Regions from separate parts of the Staphylococcus pseudintermedius genome, predicted to be linked through region 3. Evidence: predicted binding sites of a transcription regulator. Region 3 holds the regulator's gene; each other region holds the start of a gene.
What was found. Region 3 encodes LexA, which represses DNA repair genes until DNA is damaged. Its sites were predicted from a motif close to CGAACATATGTTCG; they were not measured.
Positions count from the first base shown of each region.

Region 1: the regulator LexA is predicted to act here: its motif matches at 4,577-4,590, upstream of P3U61_RS08600 (YolD-like family protein).
Region 2: the regulator LexA is predicted to act here: its motif matches at 4,185-4,198, upstream of uvrB (excinuclease ABC subunit UvrB).

Region 1 is NZ_CP120150.1:1,816,527-1,827,258, reverse strand. Features, by position in the region: tRNA gene P3U61_RS08635 (tRNA-Ser) at 319-407, opposite strand; tRNA gene P3U61_RS08630 (tRNA-Asn) at 409-483, opposite strand; gene P3U61_RS08625 (competence protein ComK) at 696-1,313, opposite strand; gene P3U61_RS08620 (IDEAL domain-containing protein) at 1,550-1,768, shown strand; gene P3U61_RS08615 (lipoate--protein ligase) at 1,990-2,982, opposite strand; gene P3U61_RS08610 (YkvS family protein) at 3,170-3,355, shown strand; gene P3U61_RS08605 (CPBP family glutamic-type intramembrane protease) at 3,362-3,964, shown strand; gene P3U61_RS08600 (YolD-like family protein) at 4,111-4,521, opposite strand; gene P3U61_RS08595 (GNAT family N-acetyltransferase) at 4,660-5,235, shown strand; gene P3U61_RS08590 (ABC transporter ATP-binding protein) at 5,228-5,878, shown strand; gene P3U61_RS08585 (ABC transporter permease) at 5,875-6,639, shown strand; gene P3U61_RS08580 (1,4-dihydroxy-2-naphthoate polyprenyltransferase) at 6,955-7,893, opposite strand; gene P3U61_RS08575 (isochorismate synthase) at 8,067-9,425, shown strand; gene menD (2-succinyl-5-enolpyruvyl-6-hydroxy-3-cyclohexene-1-carboxylic-acid synthase) at 9,418-10,732, shown strand, end outside.
Region 2 is NZ_CP120150.1:2,015,245-2,025,976, forward strand. Features, by position in the region: gene uvrA (excinuclease ABC subunit UvrA) at 1-2,136, opposite strand, end outside; gene uvrB (excinuclease ABC subunit UvrB) at 2,142-4,124, opposite strand; gene P3U61_RS09550 (CsbA family protein) at 4,294-4,539, opposite strand; gene P3U61_RS09555 (YfbR-like 5'-deoxynucleotidase) at 4,545-5,186, opposite strand; one part of gene prfB (peptide chain release factor 2) at 5,394-6,425, opposite strand; one part of gene prfB (peptide chain release factor 2) at 6,427-6,498, opposite strand; gene secA (preprotein translocase subunit SecA) at 6,538-9,066, opposite strand; gene hpf (ribosome hibernation-promoting factor, HPF/YfiA family) at 9,489-10,049, opposite strand; gene P3U61_RS09575 (ComF family protein) at 10,114-10,530, opposite strand.
Region 3 is NZ_CP120150.1:1,455,308-1,466,039, forward strand. Features, by position in the region: gene sbcC (exonuclease subunit SbcC) at 1-2,858, opposite strand, end outside; gene sbcD (exonuclease subunit SbcD) at 2,861-3,982, opposite strand; gene P3U61_RS06935 (CcdC family protein) at 4,141-4,608, opposite strand; gene P3U61_RS06940 (YneF family protein) at 4,856-5,083, opposite strand; gene tkt (transketolase) at 5,241-7,226, opposite strand; gene P3U61_RS06950 (DUF896 domain-containing protein) at 7,331-7,567, opposite strand; gene sosA (DNA damage-induced cell division inhibitor SosA) at 7,834-8,067, opposite strand; gene lexA (transcriptional repressor LexA) at 8,212-8,835, shown strand; gene P3U61_RS06965 (CAP domain-containing protein) at 9,048-10,064, opposite strand; gene guaC (GMP reductase) at 10,070-10,732, opposite strand, start outside.

The DNA of each region.
Region 1 (10,732 bases), 360 kb from region 3:
TTTGTATGTAGATTTGAAAAAGAGAAAAAACACTTTCAAAAAATAATTTATCAGGTACCACAACTAGAAAAAGAAAACGAATAAACTAACTCCGCCTGCAATAGGTGGGGTGTTTATTGACTGTTCGAAAGTTGATTTGGTCAAAATTTGGTCAATGAAAGAGCTAAAAAGTAAAAATGTGATTTATTTGACCACAACTTGACCGCTTATTTTAAAACAGATATTAGTGAATGCTAAACAAAAATAAAAAGAACGCCGTCGTAACAGCGTTCTTGTCAGTTTTAAGAAAACAAATATTAACTATTGTTCTCTATCTAGCGGAAACGGAGGGATTCGAACCCTCGCGCCGCTTTCGCGACCTACACCCTTAGCAGGGGCGCCTCTTCAGCCAACTTGAGTACGTTTCCATGGCTCCACAGGTAGGACTCGAACCTACGACCGATCGGTTAACAGCCGATAGCTCTACCACTGAGCTACTGTGGAATAACTTTTTCAATCACAAATATTATTATATCAACATCATTGGAGAAATCAAGGGTTAATAACAAAAAAGTTAACGGAACATTTACACTATGCGTATATAAATTCCGCTAACTTTACACTTTGTTGAATAAATAGTCTAGATGAAACATGTTGCGTTTTCTCGCAAGTCATACAATCATAATTTATTCAATACAAAATTCAAAATAACATAGCTACAGGTAAGTCGTTTTTTTCTTCTTTTCTTCTAATTCTCTTTTTGCATTTTCTAATAAAGCATATTGCGATAGTGCTTCAAAAATATTAAAAGGTTGTTGGTCATAATCAATAGGTTTTTCAGGATTATGTGTTTGTACTTGATTAGACCTTCCTACTAAATAAGCAAAATAAACACAATTCAAAAATTGATGTTTAACACTATGATGCGAAATAGGCAGTGTGACAGTTAAATCATTGGCAAAAGTGACTTTACAACGGGCGCCTTTTAATGGTTTAAGTTTGACTACGTAATGCATGTTCAGCCAACTATTTTCAGGAACCCTATCCGAGTGAGTGGGGAAAAAGTAGGTTTGATAAATTGGAGTGAGCAATATGGGTGTCTTGTTAGAGATATTGGCGATACGTTTAGCTTGTGCTTTTCTTCCTGAGTACGATTCACCGTAATGTCTACAACTGCGCTCAATAATACGTTGGGCACGATCGTGAATAATAAAATGATCACCATCATATCTATAGATTTCCGTACTCGTGAGTGCACCATCAGGACCATCTACTGGTCTCAAAAACATATCTCCCTTACTAATTGCATACATGATGTTGGATTTTTGGTCCATAATAGAACCCTCCTATCTCTTAAGGTGTCGGGTCTCTCTGTCTAATTCTTATTATATGAATATTCTGAACTAAGTCAATGCCGTTTTGTAAATATATGGATAATATTACAAAAAGCAGATAAAAATTTGACTTAATTACTTTAAAAATTCAGAAAATTCGTTGCGTTTTGCGACATGTTTCGTTATACTATTAAATAACTTAATACTATGCATTTAACACAAAGGAGTGACTCAACATGAAAAATCAAACTGATGTAAAGAAACAAATGGTTGCTGACCCGGTACGTACGATTAATCAGCTGGGCGTTGAACTTGTGATTGCACATGCATTGAAGAATCAAAGGAAGCAAAAATTGCAGCATTTAATTGATGAAGCATTGGTTAATAAAAATGAACAAGCATTTCTAAAGTATACTGATGAATATTTAGAGTTGGAGGCAGTCAACGGTGAGTAGTCAAAGTGCATCCACATCTTCAAATTAAACAGGACTATCCGTCATGTATGAGGTAGTCCTGTTTTTACGTCGATATGTTCAATTTTTAACCATCTTATATCCAGAAATCAACCAATAAGAGAATATTTACACTTTTAACGGAAGTGAAATATGCCACATTTGACTCGGAATCAGATGAAGTTAATATACAATATGATTAATAACAGTGTGATCTACATGTATTAAACCATCATGTCAATGAGGTCATCACGAGGAATGTCGCCAAAATAATGATAAAGATCGTAATCTTTGAGCGCTTCTTGAATGGCTGCTCTTTGGTGTAAAATGTCTGTCAGTGCATTTTCAAGTTCAGCTACATCACCTTCACCGAAAAAGTCCCCGAAAATTTTAGCATGCGCAATACGACCTTTTTTGACATCAAGTTTAATTTGAACAAAACCCTTTTCAAATTTATGCTCGCGTTCAAAGTTATATTTTGGATTTTTACCGTAATTCCAGTCCCACGTGCGATATTTTTCGTTGCTTAACTTTTCAATATTTTTCCAATCTTCCTCTGTCAAAGTATAAGATTCGACTTCTGCTTCACCGAACAATTTTTTGAGTATAATGGCTTTGAATGTTTCAATATCAAGCGGCTCATCTATAAATTCTTGAATGTTAGCGACACGTTTGCGGACAGATTTGACGCCTTTTGATTGAATTTTTGCAGGATTGACACGCAATGCATTTTGCACTTCATCTAAATCACTGTTCAACATAAGTGTCCCATGACTAAACATACGGTCTTTGACTTTGACCATCGCATTACCAGAGATTTTAGCTTGACCAACTTGAATGTCATTGCGGCCTGTGAGTTCAGCCTTTACACCTAAATCGTTGAGCACTTCAACAATCGGCTGTGTGAATTTTTTGAAGTTATGAAAACTATCGCCATCATCTTTAGTAATAAAGCTGAAATTTAAATTACCGAAATCATGATACACTGCGCCACCCCCAGAAATACGGCGTACGACATCAATCACATGTGTTTCGATGTAAGGTTGATGTACTTCTTCAATCGTATTTTGGTTTTTTCCCACAATGATGGACGGTCTGTTAATGTAAAATAGAAAATAACTATCGTCGTCATCCATAGGTACGGTTTTTAATACGTACTCTTCCATTGCTAAGTTTAATGTTGGATCAGTATGGTTTTGATTATTAATAAACTTCACTCATAAACACTCCTTTCCCCCAATATGCCCTTACTTATGTTATGCATGATTTAATTCGATTTTTCCAATCATTTATCTTAAAAAGACCCTGAATGTAAATAATTTCTGACAATTGACGTAAATTGTTTATTTAAAATGTAAATTTTAGTACAATATATGCTAGTAAATTTCTAAGGGGGACAGAAAGATGACAATTGCAGAAGTAGGAGATATCGTAGAATTCTATGATGGGATACGAGGAAAAGTTGAAAAAATCAATGATAACTCTGTCATTGTTGATTTAACGATCATGGAAAATTTCAGCGAGTTAGATTTGCCTGAAAAAACAGTGATTAATCATAAGAGATATAAAATTATTGAACAAAAAGGATAAACGTATATGAAAAAGATCAACAAACCGCTACTTTGGTTTATACTGAGCTTTATTGCTTTCCACATTATTTTAATGTTGTTGTGGGGTGAGCATGGTGTATATTGGCAACTCTATACAGGAATTATGTTAATCGCAGGCATTAGTTATGTCTTTTATCAAAGAGATTTTGCCTCCAAACGATTATTAACATCCATTGCCATAGGGTTAGCGACTGGTGTTGCGCTTGTACTGATACAAGTCATTTTCTCATGGATCACTTCAGAACTGACGTATGCTTCGTTAATTAAACAATTATCACGAACAGGTGTTTATTTTAAATGGCAAATTTTAGTGACGCTATTATTTGTAATGCCATGTCATGAATTATATATGCGTACCATTTTACAAAAAGGCATCGTGCGTATGACTTCAAAACCGTGGCTCGCTATAATAATCGGTGCTTTAGCTTCAGGTTCATTTTTTATCTATTTAGATCAATGGTGGATTGTGACATTCATTTTTGTTTGCCAATTGTTACTCGGTTTTAGTTATATGTACACACGCCGAATTATCACCACAACAGTCGCTCAAATTGTAGCGGTCGTCATTTTATTGATTTTTCATGGTTAAACCTTACACAGTAAATGTTGTTATTCGTGCAATGTTTGCTGTGTTTTTTTGTGATAAAAAGCATAGCCAATACATCTTTTTGAATCAAATGATGACATCTTTTTTCAAATCAGGGTATAAGATAAAATAAAGTCAATCACGCGATACTATTCAATCGCATACAATTCGTTTAATCCGATGACTAATCGATCTGTGCGTCGTTCATTAGTGAGCACTAATTCGTTTGTCAATGTATCGATACTCGCGATATAGCCTTGAATAGTATGGATGTGTCTAGCGCGCCAATAGTGAATTTTACTAAAAGCATTGTGCGCTATTTTTAAATGCAGCATTTGGTTCAGTTCATTGATTTGATCTTCGCTTAAGTCAGGACGGTCAATTTTAAGTTGATTGGCTTCGAATTGTTTAATTGCTTCAAACTGTTCGGGCAATGTTGCGAAAGGGGCCCATTTCACAATGCCGCGCCCTCTAGGAATTCGAGTGTTAAGATATTGTCTTGGAATTTTTCGATAGTCTGTTTCAGATTGGTATGCTGTAGGGAGCGTATGATCATGCATGGAAATCACCTCAACCTGATTATAGAACACCCGTTCTTATTTGTGAAGTATTTTTAGAACATTTGTTTGTAGAAATGTTGGGGTATTTTTAAACATCAGATAAATAGGCTAAAATGTAAAGAGTGAGGTGACTCAAATATGATTAGAAAAGCAACACCCAAAGATGCGCGTGCGATTGCAGAGTTAACATACCTCGTTTGGCAAGATATGGAACTTGAAATTGTGCGTCGTTATGAGAAAGAAACCGTGATAGCAGCACTTGTTAAAAGCGCCACAGAAGTTCATTATCGCAATCATATTGAACACGTAGATATTTATGAAGTCGCAGGACAAGTGGCAGGTATCTTGATTGCGTATCCAGGCCAGTACGAAGCGGCATACGAACAGGCTTGGCAAAATTTAACATTAGCCGAAAAGATTCAATTAGAAACAGACACGCCATTACCTGTATTAGAGGCAGAGCGAGGAGATGTTTATATTGAAACGATTGCTACTTTCCCTGAGTTTCGTGGTCGAGGTATTGCAACAAAATTGATTCAAGCACGGCTCCAATCGAATCCAGAAGTGACATGGGGCTTGAACTGTGATGAGCAAAATGAACGTGCCTATCAGTTGTATTGTAAGTTGGGATTTCAAGAAAAAATGAAAAAAGTGCTTTATGGGCATGAATACCGCTATATGATCTACCAAAATGAGGGTAACGCTTATGCTTGAGTTAACAAATGTCAGCTACGAAAGCGGTGAACGCAAAATTTTATACAATATCAGTTGTCATATCGACAAAGGTGAAGCGGTGGCTATTGTCGGGCCGTCTGGAAGTGGTAAAAGTACGCTGTTGAGGTTGATTGCAGATTTAATGAGCCCAACTAGTGGAAATATTGAATTTAAAGGACAACCTTATGCACACTATTCACCCGAAATATTAAGACAGCATATTAGTTATTTGCCGCAAAGTGTGGAATTGTTTGGTGAGACGATTCAAGATAATTTAGCTTTTCCGGCAAAGGTGCGTCAAGTTTCGTTTAATAAGTCTAAAGCAAAGAAGCTATTGGAAAAAGTAGGTTTAAAAAAATACAAACTTTCGGACAAGGTGCAACATATGTCCGGGGGTGAAAAACAACGAATCACGATTGCACGTCAGCTCATGTTTACGCCAGATATACTGATGCTTGATGAAGCGACGAGTGCGTTAGATGATAAGAGCAGTCGTCAAATTGAAGAATTGGTGTTTGATTTAGTTCAAGAGGGCATGTCCGTTTTGTGGATTACGCACAATGATGCACAAAGTCAACGCCAATTTCACCGCAAAATGGAAATTCGTAATGGTATGTTAACGAGGGAGGCGCGTTTGTCATGATGAGTACGACTTCGCTATTATTGACATCATTATTGCTACTCATTCCCATTTTAGTTTCGTTTAAAGAGCGATTACATATTGCTAAAGATTTAATCATTGCGGCGATACGTGCAGTGATTCAATTAGTGATTATTGGTTATTTACTAGAATTTGTTTTTAAATTAGAAACGACATGGATTGTACTGTTACTCATTTTAGTCATTATGGTTAACGCGGCTGCCAATACACAAAAGCGAAAACCAGAAGTGGTGCAGCATGCGTTTTGGATATCCTTAGCAGGGATACTCACAGGCTCAATTTTATCTTTAGGTGGCGTGCTTTTAACGGGTGCTATTGATTTTAAGCCGAATGAAATTATTCCTGTTGCGGGGATGGTCGGTAGTAATGGCATGATTGCGATCAATTTAAGTTATCAAAATTTAAATCGTATCTTTACGAAAGAGACAGCGATCATTGAAGCCAAACTTTCTTTAGGTGCAAGTCCAGCTATGGCGGCAAAAGAAGCGATAAGAGAAAGTGTCAAAGTCGCGATTGTGCCGACGATTGATTCTGTGAAGACGTATGGCCTGGTATCGATTCCAGGTATGATGACGGGCATGATTATTGCAGGTGTGCCACCGATACAAGCGATTAAGTTTCAGTTAATGGTCGTATTTATTCATACTACAGCGACGATTATTTCAGCATTGGTTGCGACGTATTTGACCTATCGACAATTTTTTAATGCGCGCCATCAATTAGTACAAGCGTCTCAGAATTAGCTAATATACCGTTTTTGAGGCATGACGTTTAAGAGATAAATGCATACTGTTATGGTACAGTATGCGTGACATTCAGAAGAGCTTTCCGATTTTTACAAAGTGCGTGAAGATATCAAAAGCGTGGTGTTTCTTTAATCTTACGTATGCAAATAGAGGATGACATGAATGATAAAAATGGTAAAGTAGAGATATATTAAAATTTCGTAAATACATTTTCATTTGTAAGCGAATAGTGTGGTACGATATATATAAAACTATAAAAAAGAATCGAAGCCTTTGTTATTCTAAGACTTCGATTCTATCGAGTGTTTTAACTTATACGCCACCAAGCAATGCACTAATGTAAATACCTAATGCGTATAGTAGACCGAATAATGTATTCGTTTTACCTGAAGCAGCCATTGCCGGCATCATTGATTGCGGTGTATCATTCTTTTGGAAACGACGATACACTTTCACTGGTAATGGGAAACTCAGTAGTACAAGTAAATAGAACAGTGAACCACCATCTTTGAAAAGTGCAGTGTAAATGACAAAAAGGTAGGCAATCGCGTAAAATGTTGCTAAAAAGATAAGTGAGCCACGTTTTCCTAATAAAATAGGTAAAGTACGTCTACCACTTTGACTGTCTTTAACTCGGTCACGAATGTTGTTTGACATGTTGATGAGCCCAATTGTAATCACAATAGGAATACTAATCCAAAATGCATAATTTTGAAGGTGACCTGTTTGGATGTAAAAAGCAATCACGATAATAATCATACCCATGAAAACACCTGAGAATAATTCGCCAAATGGTGTCCATGAGATTGGGAATGGACCGCCTGTATAGAGGTAACCAATAGCCATACATAATAAACCAACAGGAATAAGCCAAAATGAACTTTGAATCGCTAAGTAAAGCCCAAGTATTGCTGCAATGATATAAAAAATAATTGCAAGTTTTAATACATGTTGGGGTGTCATCCCGTTACGTACGATGGCGCCACCAATACCTACTGATTCATGGTCATCTAACCCTTTTTTGAAGTCGTAGTATTCATTGAACATATTCGTTGCGGCTTGAATTAACAAACAAGCGAACAACATTGCTAAGAATAAACCGAAATGGAGATGGTCCTCGCTACCTAATAAAAAAAGTTTTGCAGTCGCTGTTCCGACTAAAACAGGAACAACAGATGCTGTTAATGTATGAGGACGCATGAGTTGCCAATATTTGTGAAACGTTGAATGTTTTTCAAATTGAGACGTCATGTTAGTCAACCTCTTTTTTATAATATTTATATTACATTGATATTATAAAAAAGTTCGTCAATGAAATCAATAACAATATTATGGAAAAGACACTTGTGCACACAATCGCCTTTAAAAATGTTAAAATGTAATAATGGATAAAACTTGATTATGATGAAAGAAGTGAGTATGGGATGAGTGTTGATGTCTGCGAACAGGCAATCATCGACGCGGTACAACAAACAAAACAACGATGGGTCTCAGTTGAAGTCAAATTAGAACAACAATTAGATCCGATTACGTTGTTCGATATGTCGAAAGAAGATGCAGGGGACCGTTTTTATTTTCGGTTAAATGATAACGAAACTTCTTTTTTTGGATACCGTGTTGCAGCAAAAATAAAAAATGATTTTACAAATAAACGTTCTATTTTTAAAGAATGGGAAAAATTTAAAGATGATATCGCATTAATCCATCCCGATTCTGAACGCCATCATTTACGTATTTGCGGTGGATTTCAATTTTCTACTAAGCGGATGGGGGATGAATGGCGTCGCTTTGGTGTGAATCATTTTATTTTACCTGAAGTCTTAATATCGCAAGTCAATCAAGAAACGTTCTTAACATATACTGTGCAAAAAGAAGCGTTTTCGATTGAGCAATTTTATGAATTAGTTGAAAAGTTAAATCATTTACCGCGTGTGGTCGTGCAAAATACAACACCGCCACAGATTAAGCGGATTGAAGATATATATAAAGATGAGTGGGAAGCATTAGTCGAGGAAACGACAGCAAAATTAGCGCATGATGAAAAGGTTGTGCTCTCTCGTCGTCGCATGGTGCAATTTGATGCGGATATTGAAATCGGAGCCGTGTTATATCGTGCACTTAAAAATGAAAAAAATAGTTATTTATTCGTGTTAGAGTCAGAAGATGATATTTTTATTTCTCAAACGCCCGAGCAATTATTTAAGGTTACAAATGGCATGTTATCAACGAAAGCTGTTGCGGGAACAATTCCAAGAACACACAACGAAGCCCAAGATCAGGCGCGTATCAATGCGTTGTTAAAAAATGAAAAGAACTTAATTGAACATGGTATCGTTGTTGAAAGTATTCTTGAAGATATTCGTCCGTTTATTCAGTATGCCGATTACAATCGTGAGCCACAAGTATTGAAAAATGACCATTTATATCATTTATATACTGAGATTGGAGGCCCATTAGCGCATAAATCATATATTGAGCTGATAGATGATTTACATCCAACACCTGCTTTAGGCGGGTATCCGAAAGCACGTGCATTAGAATATATTGAAGCGCATGAATTTGGTGCACGTGGCCTTTATGGTGCGCCAGTCGGTATGATCGATATGTATGATGATTGTGAATTTATCGTGGCCATTCGCTCGATGTTAATGAATCATCAGCAAGCGTTACTGTTTGCAGGTGCGGGCATTGTAAAAGATTCGGATGCAGCAGAAGAAGTCGCTGAAACAGCATTAAAATTCAAACCGATGATGGTAGCTTTAGGGGTGAGTGAACATGACTAATCAACGTTTTTTGACGGAGCAAGTGTTTCATTTTGTATCAGAATTATATGCATATGGATTACGTGAAGTCGTGATCAGTCCGGGGTCACGCTCCACGCCTTTAGCACTCGCGTTTGAATGTCATCCGTATATTCAAACGTGGATCCATCCTGATGAAAGAAGTGCGGCTTTTTTTGCGTTAGGTTTAATCAAAGGAAGTCAACGTCCGGTTGCAATTCTTTGTACATCTGGCACAGCTGCTGCAAATTATGTGCCTGCTATTGCTGAAAGTCATATTAGTCGTTTGCCCCTTATTGTACTGACAAGCGATCGACCGCATGAATTAAGAGGTGTAGGTGCGCCACAAGCAATCAATCAAGTCAATATGTTTCAAAACTATGTGCGTTTCCAATTTGATTTACCGATTGCAGATGGCACGCCGAATACATTGGCTGTGAACAAATACCAATTACAAAAGGCGAGTCAGTTTTTCGATGGCCCTCACCAAGGTCCAGTGCATTTCAATTTACCTTTCCGTGAACCGTTAACACCGGATTTGTCACGTCAAGATTTGTTGACGTCATTGCATTATGAACGTCCACACTATCAAAAAACGATGGACTTCAGTGCGATTCTTCCAGTGTTGAAGCAATCTAAAGGACTGATTGTTGTAGGGGACATGCAGCATCAAGATATTTCACAAATTTTAACTTTCGCGACGATATATGACTTGCCGATATTGGCTGACCCACTCAATGGTATTCGCGCGACACAACATCCGAATGTCGTCACGACGTATGATTTATTGTTGCGCTCAGGACTCAACTTGTCGGCTGATTTTGTCATTCGTGTCGGTAAACCAGTCGTCTCTAAAAAGTTAAATCAATGGTTGAAAACGACAGATGCGACACAAATTTTAGTTCAAAACAATGCAGATATTGATGCGTTCCCGAAAAATCCAGATTACTTTTTTGAAATGTCGGCCAATGACTTTTTCAGAGCATTAGGAGATATCCCTGCTGCTTATCGAAAAATGTGGCTGCGACAATGGCAAAGTATGGAAGAACAAGCGCGTCATACGATTAAAGCACATCAAAAAACGGCGAATGATGAAGCGGCGTATGTCAGTCGTGTACTCGATAAATTAGGCGCTGACGACGTGTTGTTTGTCAGCAATAGTATGCCGATTCGTGATATCGATAATTTATATATTGACCATCAAGCACGCATTTATGCCAATAGAGGGGCGAACGGCATTGATGGTGTTGTTTCTACAGCACTCGGTATGGCTGTACATCAAAAAGTGACATTACTTATAGGTGATATTG
Region 2 (10,732 bases), 560 kb from region 3:
GACGTCTCGAATATCATCAAATACGCCTGTATATGTGGCTGGATTAGAACGCGGTGTTCTTCCAATAGGCGACTGATCGATATCAATAATTTTATCGATTTGATCCATACCTGTAATTTCGTCATGTTCACCAGGTTTGATTTTTGATTTATTAATCGCTTTAGCCAATGATTTGTACAACACTTCATTCACGAGCGAACTTTTTCCTGAACCTGATACACCTGTCACAACATTCATGACAGAGAGCGGAAAATCAACGTCGACATTTTTGAGGTTATTACTGCGCGCACCTTTGACTGAAATTTTACGGTCAGTCACTGGACGACGATGTTCCGGAACGGGAATGAACTTTTTACCACTTAAATATTGACCAGTGAGTGATTTGGCGTTACGCATCACTTGTTTCGGCGTACCGCTCGCAACGACTTCACCGCCGTGCTCACCTGCACCTGGGCCAATATCAACAAGGTAGTCTGCCGCAATCATCGTGTCTTCATCGTGTTCAACCACAATTAATGTGTTTCCAAGATCACGCATTTCTTGTAATGTATGAATCAAACGATCGTTGTCACGTTGATGTAAACCAATAGATGGCTCATCTAGCACGTACAAGACACCTGACAAACGAGAACCGATTTGTGTTGCGAGTCGAATACGTTGCGCTTCCCCACCTGACAATGTGCCAGATGAACGGTTCAGCGTTAAATAATCGAGTCCAACGTTATTTAAAAAAGCTAACCGCGACGTAATCTCTTTTAAAATTAAATGAGCAATTTGTGCGTCTTGTTCAGTTAGCTCAATATTTTCGTAATATGTCAAAGCTTCTTTAATGGATTGTTCCACCACTTCGCCGACATTTTTACCTGCCACGTACACCGACAATGCTTCGCGACTCAATCGTTGGCCATGACACGTCTCACACACTTGTTCACCCATATATTTTTGCATCATTTCACGTACGTATTCTGAAGGTGATTCGTGGTAACGGCGCTCAATATTCGGGACCACCCCTTCAAACGGCATCGTACGTTTACGCTCTTGACCGAATTTCGACTTGAATGTAAACTCAATTTCTTTGTCCCCAGAACCGTATAAAATGATGTTTCTTTGGCGTTCAGTTAATTTTTTAAATGGTTTGTCCATATTGATTTTGTATACTTCACATACACGTTTTAACATCGATGGATAAAAGTCCGAACTTGTCGGCTCCCACGGTAAAATGGCGCCTTCATTCAGCGTTTTATCTTTATCCGGAACGACTAAATCCAAGTCTACAGTTAGCTTTTGTCCTAAACCATCACACGTTGGACACGCGCCAAACGGACTATTAAAACTGAACATTCTCGGCTCTAATTCACCGATTGAAAAACCACAAATTGGACATGCATGCTTTTCTGAAAACTCTAGCTTATCTCCATCAATAATGTCCACGACGAGTCGACCGTCTGCTAATTCAAGTACGGTCTCGATGGAATCTGCTAAACGTGTTTCAATACCCGGTTTCACGACTAAACGGTCCACGACGATTTCAATCGTGTGGTTTTTATTTTTATCAAGTTCCGGTACTTGTGTCACGTCCATAATTTCACCGTCAACACGCACACGTACATAACCTTTTTTACTAATGTCCGTTAATAATTTTTCATGCGTCCCTTTACGATGGTTCACTACAGGTGCTAATAGTTGGATTTTCGTACGTTCTTCCAATTCCATAATACGATCAACCATTTGTTGTACGGTTTGTGATTCGATTTCGATACCATGATTGGGACAAAAAGGCTTTCCGATACGCGCATAAAGGAGACGAATATAATCGTAAATTTCTGTTACAGTCGCCACCGTTGAACGTGGGTTTTTACTCGTTGTCTTTTGATCAATCGATATCGCTGGAGATAAACCTTCAATTGTATCTACGTCTGGTTTATCCATTTGCCCTAAAAACTGACGAGCATATGCGCTTAAAGACTCCACATATCGACGTTGCCCTTCAGCATAAATCGTATCAAATGCGAGCGAGGACTTCCCCGATCCTGACAGTCCTGTCATGACAATTAACTGATTTTTTGGCAATTCGATATCAACATTTTTTAAATTGTGGGCACGGGCCCCTTTCACTACGATTGATGGTTCTTCCATGCATTTCACCCTTTTGATTTTAATTCAAATAATAAATCTCTTAATTCGGTTGCTCTTTCGAAATCTAATGCTTTTGCTGCTTCTTTCATTTCTTTTTCAACATTTTCAATCGTTTTTTCACGTTCTTTTTTCGTCATTTTCTTCGGTACTTCTTTACGTTGATCTTCATTTGTTTCATCCGTTTCGACCGTTGCACTAATGACATCATGAATCTCTTTATTAATTGTTTTCGGTACAATGCCATGTTTTTCATTGTATGCGATTTGAATTTCACGACGTCGTTCCGTTTCATCAATCGCGACTTTCATGGAATCCGTTATTCGATCTGCATACATGATGACATGCCCTTTATCATTACGCGCTGCACGGCCCATCGTTTGGATTAACGAACGCTCAGAACGTAAGAAACCTTCTTTATCCGCATCCAAAATCACCACTAATGAGACTTCTGGAATATCAAGTCCCTCTCTAAGCAAGTTAATACCGATGAGCACATCAAATGTTCCCATACGTAAATCTCTAATGATTTCAATCCGTTCTAATGTTTTAATTTCAGAGTGCAAATAATTGACCTTTACACCGGCTTCTTTTAAATAAGTCGTTAAATCCTCACTCATTTTTTTCGTTAACGTTGTGATCAGTACACGTTCGCCTTGTTCTGTTCGTTCTTGAATTTCACTGAGCAAGTCATCGATCTGATTTTTCGTAGGGCGGACTTCGATTTTTGGATCTAACAAGCCAGTTGGTCGAATAATTTGTTCAATCATTTCATCTGTATGTTCGATTTCATATGGACCTGGTGTCGCCGATACATAAACGAGTTGTTTCGCTTTTTGTTCGAACTCTTCAAACTTCAATGGTCTATTGTCTAATGCACTTGGAAGACGGAAACCATGCTCAACTAACACTTGTTTTCGTGCTTGGTCTCCATTGTACATTCCACGAATTTGAGGTAACGTCACATGCGACTCATCAATCATAATAAGCCAATCATCACCAAAATAATCTAACAAAGTGTACGGTGTAGAACCGAGTGGTCGCAATGTAAGATGAACCGAATAGTTCTCAATCCCTGATGTAAAGCCCATTTCGCGCATCATCTCTAAATCATAATTTGTTCGTTGTTCTAAACGTTGCGCCTCGAGTAATTTATTTTCACTTCTTAAATATGCTAGTTGTTCTTCTAATTCTTTTTCAATACGCTCAATTGCAATCTTCATTTTTTCTTCACGGGTTACGAAGTGAGAAGCTGGGAAAAGTGCAAAATGTTCACGTTCTTTTAATACTTCGCCTGTTAAATAGTTAATTTCACTAATACGGTCTACTTCATCACCAAAAAATTCCACACGAATACATAACTCTTCACGTGAAGCTGGGAAAATCTCAACGACATCGCCGCGTACTCTAAATGTTCCGCGTCTAAAGTCAATGTCGTTTCGTGTATATTGTACGTCAACAAGCTTTCGCAATAACTCACTTCTATCCATTTCCATCCCTACACGAATGCTTACAACTAAGTCACGGTATTCATCTGGATTACCTAAACCGTAAATACAACTTACACTGGCGATAATAATGACATCATCTCGTTCAAACAGCGCACTCGTTGCTGAATGTCGGAGTTGGTCTATTTCATCGTTAATTGACGCATCTTTTTCAATAAACGTATCGGTAGACGGAACATACGCTTCTGGTTGGTAATAGTCGTAGTAACTAACAAAATATTCCACTCTATTTTCAGGGAAGAAGGTTTTGAACTCACTGTACAATTGCCCCGCTAACGTTTTGTTGTGGGCAATAATCAGCGTCGGTTTGCCCACTTCTTTAATGACATTGCTCATCGTAAATGTTTTACCCGTACCTGTTGCACCGAGTAATGTTTGGTGACGTTTACCTTCTTCTATTCCTTTTACCAGTGCTTTGATAGCTTGGGGTTGATCCCCTTGTGGTTCGAAATTTGAAGCAATTTTAAAGTCGTGATGCTCCATTCACTGTCCGCCTCCTATCTACTTAATACTCATATTTTAACAGAACACAATGATAAAATACAAACATTTGTTCGTAATCCAACACAAAGAGGAATGCTTCTGATTACCTTCAAACTGTGTCAGATTCACTCCTGATGTCGCTATAATTGTGAAGGCGTATGCACAACGATTACATGCCGCCCTCTTTATCATGTTCGATATGATGAATTTTTAGTTCTTCTACAATAATATACCCTGCTAACAATGATACAACGTCAAGGAAAATAATCCATTCATTATGAAAAAAACCTTTATAAACTGATGCACCGATTACAACTAATGTAATGAGCGTCCCCATCCATTTACTTCTCGTTATCGCGCTGAAAATAACCACAAGGACACAAGGAAAAAAAGCGGCCAGTAGATACCAAATCAACCCTATCACATCTTTCTTTTATTTAGGATTTGCATCGTCATTTCTTTTAATTCAGTGCGTGGTATAAATCTTTCAGTTAACATTTCTGGAATAATATTTTCAATAAAATCCTGTACGGAAGCCAGATGATCAAATTGCATAATCGTTTCAAGACTCATCTCATATATTTCAAAAAATAGAGGTTCAGGATTACGTTTTTGAATTTCACCAAATGTTTCATACAATAAATCAATCTTATCTGCGACTGATAGAATTTGTCCTTCTAACGAGTCATCTTTGCCTTCTTGCAAGCGACGACGGTAAATATCTTGATACTGTTCCGGAATTTCTTCTTTAATGAATGTATCAACCATTTCCTCTTCTACTTGTGAAAACAGTTTTTTCAATTCACCACTCGCATACTTCACAGGCGTTTTAATATCTCCTGTAAACACTTCGGCAAAGTCGTGGTTGAGCGCTTTTTCGTATAAACTTTTCCAATCCACTGTCTTACCGTGATGCTCTTCAACTGTACCTAAATACTGAGCAATTTTTGTAACTTTAAAAGAGTGTGCGGCTACATTATGCTCGAAGTATTTAAATTTCCCAGGTAATCGAATGAGCTTTTCTAAGTCTGATAACCTTTTAAAATATTGATGAATTCCCATAATCAACCTCCTCCTGTCATATTTACATTTGATGTCCATTTGTTGATTATATTAACATATTTATATTATTTATATCACTTGTTTCTCCAACTTTTGAAAAAATACTTGCACGTGCTCGTACCAAACATCAAACGTCTTCATCACCCATATAATTCAGGGGCTTGAACAATTGAATGCCCTAGCCCCTAGTTGGATATACACTTCATCTTATTGCATTTGATGTCTTAAATACGCTTCGATAAACGGACCAATCTCACCGTCCATGACTGCGTTGACGTTACCCGTCTCCTCATTTGTGCGATGATCTTTCACCATAGAATAAGGATGGAAAACGTAAGAACGAATTTGACTGCCCCACCCAATATCTTTTTGTTCACCACGAATGGCAGCAAGTTCTTGCTCTTTTTGTTCTAACTCGAGTTGATAAAGTTTTGCTTTCAACATTTTCATAGCTGCTTCTCGGTTTTTAATTTGCGAACGTTCATTTTGGTTATTCACTACGATACCTGTCGGATGGTGCGTAATACGGATGGCTGATTCAGTTTTGTTAATATGCTGCCCCCCTGCACCTGAAGCACGGAAAGTATCCACAGTAATATCGTCTGAATTGATTTCAACTTCGATTTTTTCATTGTTAAATTCAGGAATGACATCGCATGACGCAAATGACGTATGGCGACGACCCGAAGAATCAAAAGGCGAAATACGGACGAGACGGTGCACGCCTTTTTCTGCTTTTAAATAGCCATAAGCATTGTGTCCTTTGACGAGCATTGTAACACTCTTCACACCTGCTTCATCGCCCGCTTGATAATCGACAATTTCCACTTTGAAACCTTGCTGTTCACAATAACGTTGATACATCCGTAACAACATATTTGTCCAGTCTTGAGATTCTGTGCCACCTGCACCAGGATGTAACTCGAGAATAGCATTGTTTGCATCATGCTCGCCATCTAGCAAGAGTTGCAATTCGAATTGGTCTACTTTCGTTTGAAATCCAATGACTTCTTGTTCTAAATCATCTTTCATTTCGTCATCGTATTCTTCTTGTAGCAATTCATACGTCGCAATCATCTCTTCAAGCGTTTCAGCAACTTCATAGTAATTGTTTACAACAGACTTTATCGCATTGTTTTGATCTATAATCGTTTGCGCACGCTCTTGATTATCCCAAAATTGTGGGTCCGCCATCATCTCTTCATATTCTTGGATGTTCGTCTCTTTGTTTTCTAAGTCAAAGAGACCCCCTAAGTTGTTCTAATTTTGCACTATAACTATCCAGATTGCGTTTAAGTTCGGACAATTCCATCATGTATCGCTCCTTTTAAATATTCAACTATTGCCACCGCTATTTACCGTGGCAATTTTTATATTTTTTGCCGCTTCCACATGGACATGTTTCATTACGTCCGACCTCATGCTCTTTTACAATAGGTTGTGGTTTAACTTTTTCTTTGCCATCTTCAGCTGAAACGTGTTTACCTTCTAACTCTTTCGTTTTCTCACGTTCAACATCTTCTTCTACCGTGATGACAGATTTCAGGATATATTTGCTGACATCTTCTTCAATACTTTGCATCATTATATCGAACAATTGATGTCCTTCATTTTGATAGTCACGCAATGGATTTTGTTGACCATACGAACGTAAATGGATCCCTTGACGGAGTTGGTCCATTGTATCAATATGTGATGTCCAATGATTGTCGATTGAACGCAATAATATCATACGTTCAAACTCCGGCATACGGTCGCCAAGTTGATCTTTTTGACGATTATATGCAGCTTCAATTTTCGCCCAAATGACTTCAAACATATCTTCTCTATCTTTGCCATTAATTTCACTTTCTGTTAAGTCACCTTCATGTAAAAAGATATCTTGAACATAGTGAATCAGTGGTTCGTAATCCATCTTTTCTTCATCTTCATTCACGTAATGTAGCAATGCGCGATCTAATGTGGAATGCATCATTTGCATCACTAGGTCCGTACTATGATCTTGGTCAATAATTTGATTACGTTCTTCATACATGATTTCACGTTGTTTACGTAAAACTTCATCATATTCCAAAATACGTTTACGCGCATCAAAGTTGTTACCTTCTACACGTTTTTGTGCAGACTCTACAGCACGTGACACCATTTTAGATTCAATCGGCGTAGAATCATCCATCCCTAGACGACTCATCATCGCTTGCATACGTTCTGAACCGAAGCGCACCATCAAATCATCTTGTAATGATAAATAGAATCGACTGTCCCCTTTATCACCTTGACGACCTGAACGACCACGCAACTGATCATCAATACGGCGTGATTCATGACGTTCCGTGCCAATTACAGCTAGACCACCTAGCTCTTCAACACCTTCGCCTAGTTTAATGTCTGTCCCACGTCCAGCCATGTTTGTCGCAATCGTTACAGCGCCTCTTTGACCTGCACCGGAAACAATTTCTGCTTCTCTTTCATGATTTTTCGCATTAAGAACACTATGACGAATACCGCGTTTTTTCAATAAATTCGAGATATACTCCGATGTTTCAACTGCAACAGTACCTAATAAAACAGGTTGACCTTTGCGATGTTTTTCAATCACTTCTTCGACAACCGCATCAAATTTACCTTTTTGACTCACATAAATTAAATCTGAACGGTCGACACGTTGGACAGGTCGGTTCGTTGGAATTTGAGTTACAGTCATATTGTAAATGTTACGGAATTCTTCTTCCTCTGTTTTAGCCGTACCTGTCATACCTGCTAACTTGTTGTACATTCTGAAATAGTTTTGGAATGTAATCGACGCCATCGTCTTAGATTCGTTTTGAATTTGGACATTTTCTTTCGCTTCAATCGCTTGGTGTAAGCCTTCTGAGAAACGACGTCCTGGCATTGTACGACCTGTAAATTGGTCAACGATCAGAATTTCGCCACCCGTTACCATATAATCCACGTCACGCTGCATTGTATAATGCGCACGTAAAGCAAGGTTAATGTGGTGAATCACATCTACATGTTTCACATCATATAAGTTTTCAATTTTAAACATACGTTCTGCCTTGTCAATACCTTGTTCCGTCAATTGAATACTTTTCGTTTGTACATCATAGTTATAATCTTCTTCAGCTTTAAGCATTTTTGAAAACACATTCGCTTGTGTATATAAAGATGTAGATTTCTCCGCTTCACCTGAAATAATTAACGGCGTACGGGCTTCATCGATTAAAATCGAGTCGACTTCATCAATAATCGCAAAATGTAATGGACGCATAACACGGTCTTCTTTATAATTCACCATGTTGTCACGTAAATAGTCAAAGCCAAGTTCATTATTTGTACTGTATGTGATGTCTTTACTATAAGCTTCACGTTTTTCTACTGTACTTAAACTATTGAGATTCAATCCGACTGACAGACCTAAAAAATTGTACAGTTCTGCCATTTCCTCACTTTGAACGCTAGATAAATATTCGTTTACCGTAATAACGTGCACACCGCGACCAGTTAATGCATTTAAATAGGTTGGCATCGTTGCAGTTAATGTTTTACCTTCACCGGTTCTCATCTCTGCAATATCACCTTTATGAATGGCGATTCCACCCATGATTTGTACTTTATATGGTGTCATATTGAACACACGTTTAGAAGCTTCACGTACAAGTGCGAAGGCTTCCGGTAAAATATCATCTAATTTATTATTCTGTTTTTTAATGTCTTCTATTTGTTGAACTTCTTCTTGAAAAGCTTTCGTCTTTGCTCTCATTTCTTCATCAGTTAGCAATGCAATATCTTCTTCTAATGCGATGACTTTGTCTGCTAACTTACTTAAACGTTTGACTTCTCGTTTATTACCGTCAATCATTTTAGTTATCAAACCCATTTTGTTCGCTCCTTTAGCCATAAAACTGTGCCGCTTACAACTATCCATCATATCATTTTTCGGTATAAATTTATACTCAAACCACTTATATATATACGTATCATTTAACAATTTTATTATAATACCTCATACCGTCAAATAACAATGCATGATATTTCTTTATGATATTCGAATCACCTTCCTACTTTATAGACGTTCGACGTATCAACCAAATCAAAAACTTGTAGTCAGGCTTTTGAATCAAACACACATAAATATTTCCTATCTGATAAAAGAAGGGACAAGCTTTAAATCTAATACATCTGATTAGATTTATACACTTGCCCCACCCTTTTTGCACGCATCATCACACGTTCAATCAAGACTTATAGTTATCAAATTGTTCTGCGCAATGAACGCTATCTCTTTATCATGATTAGAGATTATTCAGTTTCAATCAAACCGTATTTACCATCTTTACGACGATAAACAATGCTTGTACCATCTGTTTCACGATCATTAAACACGAAGAAGTCATGTCCTAATAAATTCATTTGTAGTACAGCTTCTTCTGAGTCCATTGGTTTTAAGCTGAACGTTTTAGAACGAATGATTTCGATATCAGACGCTGTTGCTTCTTGTTCCACTTCTGGTTCAGTCGCTTCAACTTCTGTAAATACATCCTCTTCATAACCACGGTCTCTGTTTTTACGATTGACACGTGTTTTATACTTACGAACTTGACGTTCAAGTTTATTATTAATTAAATCGATACCTGCATATAAATCATCGTGTCGTTCCTCTGCACGAAGCGTTACATTTTTCAATGGAATTGTCACTTCGATTTTAGTACTTGAATTTTGATATGTTTTCACTTTCACATGCGCTGTTGCATTTGGCACATTAGTGAAATAGCGTTCTAACTTACCAATTTTCTCCTCAATATAATTTCTAATAGCATCTGTGATTGTGAGGTTGTCTCCATGAATTTCAAAGTTAATCATAGTGCTCGCTCCTTTCAACCTCTTTTTATAATATATTCCTTACTTATATTTTAACATGTTTACGCTATCTCGCAAACGTTAACATACTTAATTTTCTGACTTTTTGTTGTAATAATACATTTCCAGCACAGTGAGCAGTGTGACCGGTCGTGTAAATATCATCAATAAGGAGAATACTTTTGTTTTCCAGAGAAATATCACTATCGAAGTAAATGGGATTATCGACTGCATAGCGTTCTGAACGTGATAATGCAAATTGTTTCGAGCGAGGACGCATTTTTAAACATGCGACATAAGGTAATTTCAAATGATGTAATATCGTTTGAACTGGATTAAAAGTGCGTTGTAAATCGTGATCTTGACTGGATGGCATCGGTACAATCAGTTCATCTTTTACAAGTTTTACCCGAATGTAATATGCAAAAACTTTCGCAAGTGCGACGTCATTTAAAAATTTATACTGCTGTAACAATGTCTTCATAAAATGATCATAATGAAAAAGTGGTTCAATGCGCTCAAATCGAACACCCATAGTGGTTAGGTTCTGACAATTGCGGCATCCTCCTGAGAGATCTAAATTGCCTTTACAATAGGCACATCGATTCGTCTCATTAAAACGACAATTTTCGATTAATTCATGACATTTCGGGCATAAAGTATGCGTTTTCGAAAAGAGGTTCGCC
Region 3 (10,732 bases):
GTCCCAAATCCTTCATCTATAAACATCGCATCTAACGCAATGCCACCTTGTTCACTTTGAACGACTTCACTTAATCCTAACGCCAATGCAAGTGAGGCTTGGAACGTTTCACCACCGGACAATGATGTAATGTGACGCGCTTGGTTAGAATAGTAATCAAACACCTCAATCTCAAGACCACTAAACCCTCTTCCTTTTTTCTCATTTCTCACTAATTCATAACGCTGTCCGGTCATACTGAGGAGGCGTTGATTCGCTTTCAACAAAATCTGTTCTAAATAATGCATTAAAACGTAATTTTCTAACGTTAGGTTATGTGCATTTTTGCCACTCAAAATTTCAGCAAGTTGAAATAATTCAATTTGTTCGTTGAGAGTATTTTTTAAATAAGTCACTTCATCATTAATTTTTTGTGCTGTTTTTTGATTTTGTGTCGCTTGAAATGCATATTCATTAAAACGTCTTTGTACATCTTCAAAATCTGCACGTTGTTGTTGTTGTTTTACTTTTAAATCATCTAAATCTTCAACGGTAATTGCGGACAGTTGCTGAGACACATCTTGCATTTTAAGTTCTACTATTTGTTTTTCATGATGATACGTTTTCACTTCTTGTTCATATGCTTCTTTATAAACACTGTCTTGTAAAATATCAAGTAATGTTTCACGATTCTGAATGTTTAATGCTTCCAATGCTTCATCAATGTCGGCATTTAAAGTTTGCACTTGTTTTGAACGTTCAATGATTTGATGTACACACAATTGTATCTCATATTGTTGCTCTTTTATCTTTGTTGTAAGTTGATCACGTCGTTCGGTTAATGTTGCTTTTTCTTGATAAAACTGATCGACAGCTGATTTCAATTGGGTAAAGGCTGATTGGAATGTCTCAATATCGTCGTATGCCGTTTCAGCAACAAATCTGTCCATACGCTCTTGAATGTATTCTTGTTCGTTCTTTAACAATTGTATTTGCTGTTGATTTTCGTCTATCACTTGATGAATACGACCAACTTCTTCTTGAATGGTTGCAATGCGTGAATTTTCTTTATCGATGGCCTCTAGCTTTTGTTTTATGTCGTGTTGTTCCGTTTCTGCCTTCTTGAGGTTTTCTTCATTAAAATCAACTTCACCGATTTCAGCAAGTTGTGCTTTGGTGTGCGCAATATTTGCATCACATTTAATCTTTTGTTCTTTAAGCTTTTCAAGTGTTTGCTCAATAATACGATTTTCTTGTTGAATCTTTTTAATTTGTTCTATGTCAGCATCCGCTTCAACATGATGCACCGTTTGACCACATACTGGACATGGATCATTTTGACTTAATGTCGCGCGCAATGTCATAACAGCTTGTTCATGGTTCAACAACTGTTGTTCATTTTCTGAGATGACTTGAATATTCGCCTGCTTTTGAGCAATCTCCCCATCGATTCGCTTTAAATCCTCAGTGTATTGTTGAAGCTGTTGTTGTTGTCGCGCTTGAAGTGTTGCATGATTTTGTGCGATGCGTAATGTCGCAACTTTTTCTACTAACACTGCCTGTTCAGTTTGTAATTGTGATTTTTTTTCATAATCAGGTTGGCGTTCTAAATCGTCCTTGTCAATCGCTTCAAGTGTTTGCATTGCTTCTTCATTATCCTGCATTAACTTTTGTATCGTTTGCTCAATGTTTGTCATACGTGTATATTTTTCCTTCAATTGCTTACACTCTTGATAAAAATGATGTGTGCGCTCAAGATACTGTGCTTTTTGGTTCATCTCATCTTCTTGTAATAAATGCGTTTCAAGCGTTTGTTGCTGTTCAATTTGTTCTGTTTCTAAATTTTCGTTTTCATTCTGCAGTTGTTCATACTCATTTTGTTGTCGTTTTAATGCCACTTCTAATTCTTGAAGATTTTGATACATTTTCAGCGCCATTTTACTTTCATTCATTAACTTTAATTGCTGTTCAAGTTGCTGAATGTGCAGTTGGCGTACTTCAAATTGCTCAAGTTTCATCTTCAATTGTATCTGTTGTTCAGATAATTGTTGGCGTAAAATTTGACGTTCTACTGCTTCATTCACACTTTTTAATTCTTTTTCAACCTTTGATTTTTCTTCTTGCACTTTTGAAACTTGTTGTTCTGCAATCGTTTCAAATTGAGGTAATGCAGCCATCATCAAATCATATTGTTCACTTTTGAGTCCTTTTTCCACTACTAAATCAGGATGGTCTAGTGTATACAATTCATCCCAAGCACTTTGTATTTTGGTATAGATTTGATCGATTTCATTTTTCATGCTTTTCGTTTTATCAGTGAGTCGATTTTTCAACATATCATATAATTGCGTATTAAAAAGCGTCCTTAAAATAGTTTGCTTATCTGAACTATTTGAGACTAAAAACTCTTTAAACTCCCCTTGAGGCAATACGAACAACTGTCTAAACTGATCTTGTTTGAGTTTTAGAAGTTCTAAAATGAAGCGTTCCCCTGCTTGAATTGTACTCTCTATAAGTTCAAAGCGCCCTGCCTTATGACGATACACTTCAAGCTTCGGTTTCGTTTCATTTTTATTACCTGGTTTTAAAAACGATGCTTCACGAACGACTTTATATAATCTACCAGAAATTTCAAATTCAAACGTGACGGTTAAAGGTTTGGTAGCGGCTGCAAAATGACTTCTTAAATGTTTCACTTCTCTTTTTTCTGTCGATGCACGACCATACAATGCATACACAATCCCATCAAAAATCATCGTTTTACCTGAACCTGTCTTACCACTAATCAGAAACAGTTGATTAGATTGAATACGGGAAAAATCAATCGTTTCATCTAAAAATGGGCCGAAATTTTGAAGGTGCAACTTTAATGGTTTCATGATTATTCCTCCTCATTCATCGTTTCTAACAACTGGATGACATTACTTTTTTGCGTCTCTGAAAGCGTATCGGTCGTCATTTCAGAGTAAAATTGACCCACGATATCTAATGGGGATAACTTTTTAACATCTGCCAATACTTTAGACTGATAAGATGACGGTTGTGTTTGTTGCGTTAACGACAGTGTATTCGGATAAATTTGTTTCAACTTTTGCATAGGGTCTTTGACGTGCGTTAATTGTTCAACATTAAAATGAAAATAATTGTCATCACTTTTACGCTTAAAACGACCATTCATAATATCATCAAAACTTGCTTCAACAACTTCTAATTCACGGGCTGGCTTTAATGGGATAAAACTTTGGCGTATCGCTTGATCGGCTTCAATATGAAATAAGCGCACTCCCTTAACTTGTTGCACTTCGGAAAATGAATATTGCAACAGTGAACCACTATACACAACGTTTTGATACTGACTCGCAAAAGGATGATGAATATGTCCAAGCATGACCGCATCAAAATCTACCAAAAATTGTGGCGATACTGCTTCAATAGTACCTATCGTAATATCACGTTCCGAATCACTTTTTGGCGCACCTGTAAGCGTAAAATGCCCCACTAAAATGTTCGTCATTGCAGGATTTAACTGTGGTCTTACTTGATCGACTAATTTTTTCACAGCCTCTTCGTAATTTTCTACAGACACTTCTAAATACTCACGTGCTTCAGATAAAGTAAAAAATGGTAGCGTATAAATGGCCACATTCCCCAAAATCACTGGTTCAAAAAATTGCTCAATTTCCGTAGTAATATAAAGCTGATTATGTCGAAACCAAGAGGCACCATAGCGCAAACGTTCTTTACCATCGTGATTGCCATTAATCATCACAACCGGGATTTGTATCTCTAAATTGATTTTTGCAATCGTTTCTTCCATCAGTTGAATCACATATTTACTCGGATAAGCCGTATCATAAATGTCTCCTGCAATAATGAGTGCATCCGGTTGTTCACGTTCAAGCACTTCAATCAATTGTTTTAATACGTATTGCTGATCTTCCAAAAACGAATGACCGTTTAAAACTTTGCCTAAATGCCAATCGGCCGTATGTATTAATTTCAATTCCATCACCTCAGAACAAATGTTCGATTTCATTTTATAGCATGCTATGGCTCATTTCAAGTGATTGCCGACGCTATTTATTAACATTTTGCACTTGCTTTCAACTATAGAAAAAAGACCTCGCAGCACGCTCACTGCAAAGGTCAATAACATACTCATTATGCGACAATTTGGTCTTTGATTTTTTTATATCGATAAAGCATTGCAAGTCGCCAAGGTACAAGCATACTAAACGCGAGCAAGAAGAACATCCCCGCTAATTCCCCAGGGTCTACAGAATTACCTAAGAAGACTTTCAGCACTGTACGAAACAGTAATAACGTGACCAGCACAAATGGGAATGCTTTAGATTTTTTTAAATAAATTTGGCTACCTTTGACTTCAAAATGCGAGGTCATAATGAGTACACTTGAAAAAACAACCCCTAACACGACGGATTCAATGATTTCAAAACCAGTTAATCTAAAATAAGGGACGACATACATCAGTGCACCCGTAGCCATAAAGAAAGGAGGCAAAATAATTTTCTTTGTATTTACTGGATATTTTTGCGCCTTCATTCTAATGACAATGACACCTGCACCCATTACAAACGCAATGAGTATGGATAGAACTAAATATGTCAACGCTGCTCCTCCTAACATCATCCAAAGATACCAATAAGTATATCATATGACAAGTCAAATGAGTAATGGTCTATACTTGTCGTTTTGAATGGAAAATGGATATATTCAATAGTTTTCCATATTAAAAAGTATCGTTGAACTGTTGAAACCAAAAACTTGTTGTCTCGCTTGCCTTCAAAAAAATAGCAAGGATGCGCGATTTTTTAATTCCAGCACAAATCCTTGCTATCGTTAACGTTAAAGAACATTACATTTTTTTATCCATGTTTTTGTTCATCATTGTCATCATTTGATTAATTTTCTTTTGAGATGGTTTTTGTCCCATCTGCATCATCATCATGCGTAACATTTCTTCATTGATTGGTGGGTTTTTCTTTAAATAATCCATCATATATTTACGTGCTAAGAAAAAGCCCCCAACTAATCCACCGATAAGTGCAATAACAATTAATAAAATTGCTAACCATGTAGCCATAGTTTCACCCACTTTCTTTATCCTTTTGCATTTTACTAAAATTATGTATGCTTTTCAAGATATGGAAGACAAATTTATACCAAATCTAAAAAGAAAAGCCGAGCTCAAAATCGACTGATCGAGCTCGACGCTATATTTGACACTATTTTAGAGGAAATTATAATTTTTCAATTTCTGCTAAAACATTATCTTTAGTGAAGCCGTATTTCTCAACAACTAAGTCGCCAGGCGCACTTGCACCGTAACGGTCGATACCTACAACAACACCGTTCATACCAACGTATTTATGCCAACCTAATGAAGCTGCCATTTCAACAGCTGCACGTTTTTCAACATGTGGTAATAAAATTTCATCTTGGTATGCTTTTGATTGATTTTCAAATGCGTTCCAGTTTGGCATTGAAATGACACGTACACCTTTACCTTGTTCTTCAAGTGCTTTAGCAACGTCTACTGTTAAGCTCACTTCTGAACCAGATGCTAATAAAACGTATTCTGGAGATTTTTCAGTTTCGAATACAACGTAAGCACCTTTTCTTACGCCTTCTTCAACTGTAGATTCTTCCACATCTAATACAGGTAAACCTTGACGAGTTAATACTAATGCAGTTGGTGTGCCGTTTGATTCAACAGCGACTTTCCATGCAACACGTGTTTCGTTACCATCAGCTGGACGAATAACGTTTAAGTTAGGGATCGCTCTTAAACCAGCCAATTGTTCGATTGGTTCGTGAGTCGGACCATCTTCGCCTACAGCAATTGAGTCATGTGTGAATACGAATGTTGAACGTAAGCCCATAATGGCTGCTAAACGTAATGCTGGTTTTAAATAGTCACTGAATACGAAGAATGTCGCACCATATGGGTGTAAACCGCCGTGTGCAGCCATACCGTTAACAGCTGCTGCCATTGCGAATTCACGTACACCGAACCATACGTTTTTACCAACGCCATTTTCAGCAGAGAAGTCAGTTTCGTTTTTAACATTTGATTTATTTGATGAAGCTAAGTCAGCTGAACCACCGAATAATGTTGGTACGGCTTTACTTAACGCTTGAATCACATCACCAGAGTCTGCACGAGAAGCCCCTTTGTGACCAAGTTCAAATTTAGGAAGTTCATTTTCATAGCCTTCAGGTAATTTACCTGCCATAGCATCTTCAAACTCTTTGTATAATTCAGGGTATTTCTCAGCGTATTGTTCCACTTTTTCTTTCCATGCTTTTTCATTTTCATCCGCACGTTGAATCATTGTTGAATTGAAAATGTCATAAACTTCATCTTCAACATGAAAATGTTTAGATGGATCAAGGTTATAGCTTTCGAATGTTAAGTTACGTTCTTCTTCACCAAGTGGCGCACCGTGTGACGCGTTACTATTAGATTTGTTAGGTGAACCGTAACCAATGATTGTTTTCACTTCAATGATTGTTGGACCAGCTTGACCTTTAGCTTCTTCAATCGCTTTATCAATCGCTTCAATGTCGTTACCGTCTTTTACAAGAATGTGGTTCCAACCATAAGCTTCAAAACGTTTTTTAATATCTTCAGAGAATGCTTTTGAAGCTTCCCCGTCTAGAGAAATATCGTTTGAATCATAAAGTGTAATCAATTTGTCTAATTTCAAATGACCTGCAAGTGAAGCTGCTTCATGTGAAATACCTTCCATTAAGTCACCGTCAGATGCCAATACATAAGTGTAGTGATCAACAACGTCGATATCTTTGTTGAATTTAGCAGCTAAATGTTTTTCAGCCATTGCCATACCAACTGACATCGCAAAACCTTGTCCAAGTGGTCCAGTCGTAATTTCTACACCTTGTGTGTGGTGATATTCTGGGTGTCCAGGTGTTTTAGAATCCCATTGTCTAAATTGTTTTAACTCATCAAGTTCGAGTGAACCAGACACATGTAATAAACTATAAAGCAATGCTGATCCGTGACCTGCTGATAAAATAAAGCGGTCTCTGTTGAAATATTCATGTGACTTTGGATTAAAGTTTAAATGGCGTGTCCATAAAGTATATGCCATTGGTGCTGCCCCCATTGGTAAACCAGGATGACCTGAATTCGCTTTCTCAATAGCATCAATACTTAATCCACGTATTGTATTTATAGCTAAGCTATCATTTCGTTGACTCATTTGAAAATCCTTCCTTTCTGATTCCATATCATAATTACATTATAACCGAAACACTGTCTGAAACCTAATAAATGGCACCGCGTTATCCATTATGTTCAAAAATACTAACTACGTAATTGATTTTGCTTTTGAACTTCTTTTAATTTCTCAGGCGTTACGTCATTGCCATCTGGATCTATCACTTTTGTGTTTTCTATTTGGCTTTTAAAACTGCTTCTAAATACTTCTAAATACTCACTTCTTAATTGAGATTGTTCTTTTGCTTCCGTTTCAGTAAGGCCTTCACTTTTTTTCTTATTTGCGAGTTCATTAATTCGATTTAACTTTTCTTTACTAAGCATATGAGCTCCCCTCCGTGATTTTCTTTACAAAAATATAACAGAAAAATGTTATAAAACCAAATGCTTGAACTCAGCATAAAAGTAAGCGCTGTCATTGTTTGAGCGTTATTCCAAGCTAACACTTTTTCTCGTATAGTAATTCCATCTACTAAAAAGACCATTTCGTGTTTTTTAATGAATTTACATGTATTAAAGAAGAAACTAGAAAAAGACCATAGAGAAAATCACCTGAACCTTTTTTTCACTACGGTCTTTGTATGGCTTATTTAATGACTCAACGTCACAGCTACAACGGACTGTTCGTTTGTATGGTTACGCTGCTGTTCGTATTTTTGTTGTTGTTCTGTTGGTGTCGTTTTAAGTTGATGATCTGTCATTTCGTACGTTTGTTCTGTTTTACTTGCATCAGTGGCGAGTAAAAAGAAGGATAAAAATAAGATTAAAGAAATGATAAACACTGATAAGAACAAGTAAACCTCTGAACTTTTAATGTGAAGCATCTTCGTCACTCCTCGAACATTTGTTTGCATTAATAATCTAACAGAACGAACGTTCTATGTCAACACTAAAACGAACAAACGTTTGTTAATGTTCGCGTGGTATGTTATAATATCAACAAATAGTACTGAGAAGGAGTGTGGAAAATGAGAGAATTAACTAAAAGACAAAATGAAATATTTGAATTTATTAAACATGTCGTGCAATCAAAAGGGTATCCACCAAGTGTTCGTGAAATTGGTGAGGCTGTGGGGTTAGCTTCAAGTTCGACTGTACATGGGCATTTGTCAAGGTTAGAAGAAAAGGGCTATATTCGACGAGACCCAACAAAACCGCGCGCTATAGAGATTGTGAATGAATTGATGGGCGAACCTGTGAATATGGAAGAAACAATCTATGTCCCTGTCATCGGTAAAGTTACAGCAGGGACACCTATTTCTGCTATTGAAAATGTTGAAGAGTATTATCCGTTGCCTGAACATTTTACATCGACACATAACGGCCAGATTTTTATACTTAACGTTATGGGAGATAGTATGATTGAAGCTGGTATTTTAGACGGAGATAAAGTTATTGTAAGAAGTCAATCGATTGCTGAAAATGGTGACATCATTGTTGCAATGACTGAGGAAGATGAAGCTACTGTAAAACGTTTCTACAAAGAAAAAAATCGTTATCGTTTACAACCAGAAAATAGTAGTTTAGAACCTATTTATCTAGAACAAGTTACAGTATTAGGTAAAGTCATTGGCTTATTTAGAGAAATGTAATCTTGCGTAAACCACTCCTTCAAAAAATGGACCTTACAACTTATATGTAAGGTCCGCGCTTGCTAATTTTTATTCAGAATTTTTTTCACTTGTATTAAAATATCATCTTGTGATTGCTTTTTATTCAAAGTATTTTGCTTTGAATGATTCTGCTTTGATGTCATTTAAATCACTTCCACGATTGCTATTCCCCAAAATTACCATTCAAAACATTAGCCTATATAGTTTTCAGTCCAATACGGCTGGTGTTTCTCATTAAAGTCTACACCAATACCGATTGTTTTGACATGTTCATTCAAAATATTTTTACGATGCCCACTTGAATTCATTAATCCATGGTGCGCAAAAATTGCACTCGTTTGACCATATGCCAAGTTTTCTGCCGCTGTCTGATATTGATGGCCGTCTTTTTCAATACGCTCAAATGGTGATTCCCCTTTAAGATTTGTATGGTCAAAATATTGATTTTCAGCCATGTCCGTACTATGCTTACGCGCAGTGCTAGCTAATTTGTTCGAATAGCTAAGGGGTTGCAATCCTTTTTGAACTCTCTCAGCATTTAATAAATAATAATCTTCTTTCTCAAAACTTTCTTGTAAATATTTTGATGGGGCTGCATATTGACTGTTCAATCTATTTTCCATTTGATGACTGATTTGCATTAATCCTGTTAATTGATTATTTTCATGTTGATCATAAAATGCAGTCGTATAAATCCCGTCTTTATCAAATATATCGTATTCATCGTTATCATTTTCATAAATGGTGCGACCTTTTTGAATCCCTTTAATCGGTTGACCCAGTTCTTTACGTACCGCTTTTTTAGCTGTTCCGTATTTCACACCACTTTTCGATGTAATCATATTTTGATTTGTATACAGACCGTGCACCTTGTTATCAATATAGCTGACCATCACGAAGTTACTAAAATCTTGATGATAAACTTGCCATTTTGTTCCGTATTCATTACCAATTTCTGACTCAGGTGGACCGAGTTTTTGTTCGACTTCATTACGACTCATGTTCATCTGAATATTTCTAAGTGCAAAATTTTGTGATTTAGGCTTTTTAAGTGTTGTTTCGTTCGTTTTACCTTCTACAAGTTGATCGATTTGTTGGGTAAATGGTGTCGCAATTTTAGAAAATGTCTCATTCGGCTGAAGTGGTATGAGTAATAAAAGTATGATACCTACAACGGTGATTGAGAGAAATTTTTTGATAACGAACAGCTCCTTTAGTCACGGTCTCCGTTAAAGATAGAATTGCGTACGATGACATAATCTACTTTTCTTAAGGCATCTACATCTTTGCCACCTGCATAAGAAATCGAGCTTTGCAAATCTTCCTGCATCTCTACAAGAGTATCTTGAAGTGAGCCTTTATGTTCGACAAACATCTTTTTGCCTTCAACATTTTTACGTTCACCTTTTTGATATTCTGACGCACTGCCAAAGTACTCTTTATATTTTTTACCTTCTATTTCCACTGTCTCACCCGGTGATTCCTCATGAGCCGCAAAGAGAGAACCAATCATGACCATTGATGCACCAAAGCGCACTGATTTTGCAATGTCGCCATGTGTACGGATACCACCGTCTGCAATAATAGGTTTACGGGCAGCTTTACTACAATGATTGACTGCAGCTAATTGCCATCCACCTGTCCCAAATCCAGTTTTGATTTTTGTAATACAAACACGCCCAGGACCAATACCGACTTTCGTTGCATCAGCACCCGCGTTTTCAAGTTCTCTCACGCCTTCTGGTGTACCGACATTACCTGCAATCACAAACGCTTTAGGTAAATGTTCCTTAATATATTGAATCATGCCAATCACTTGATCTGAATGCCCATGTGCAATATCAATTGTAATATATTCTGGTGTAAGATTCTCAGC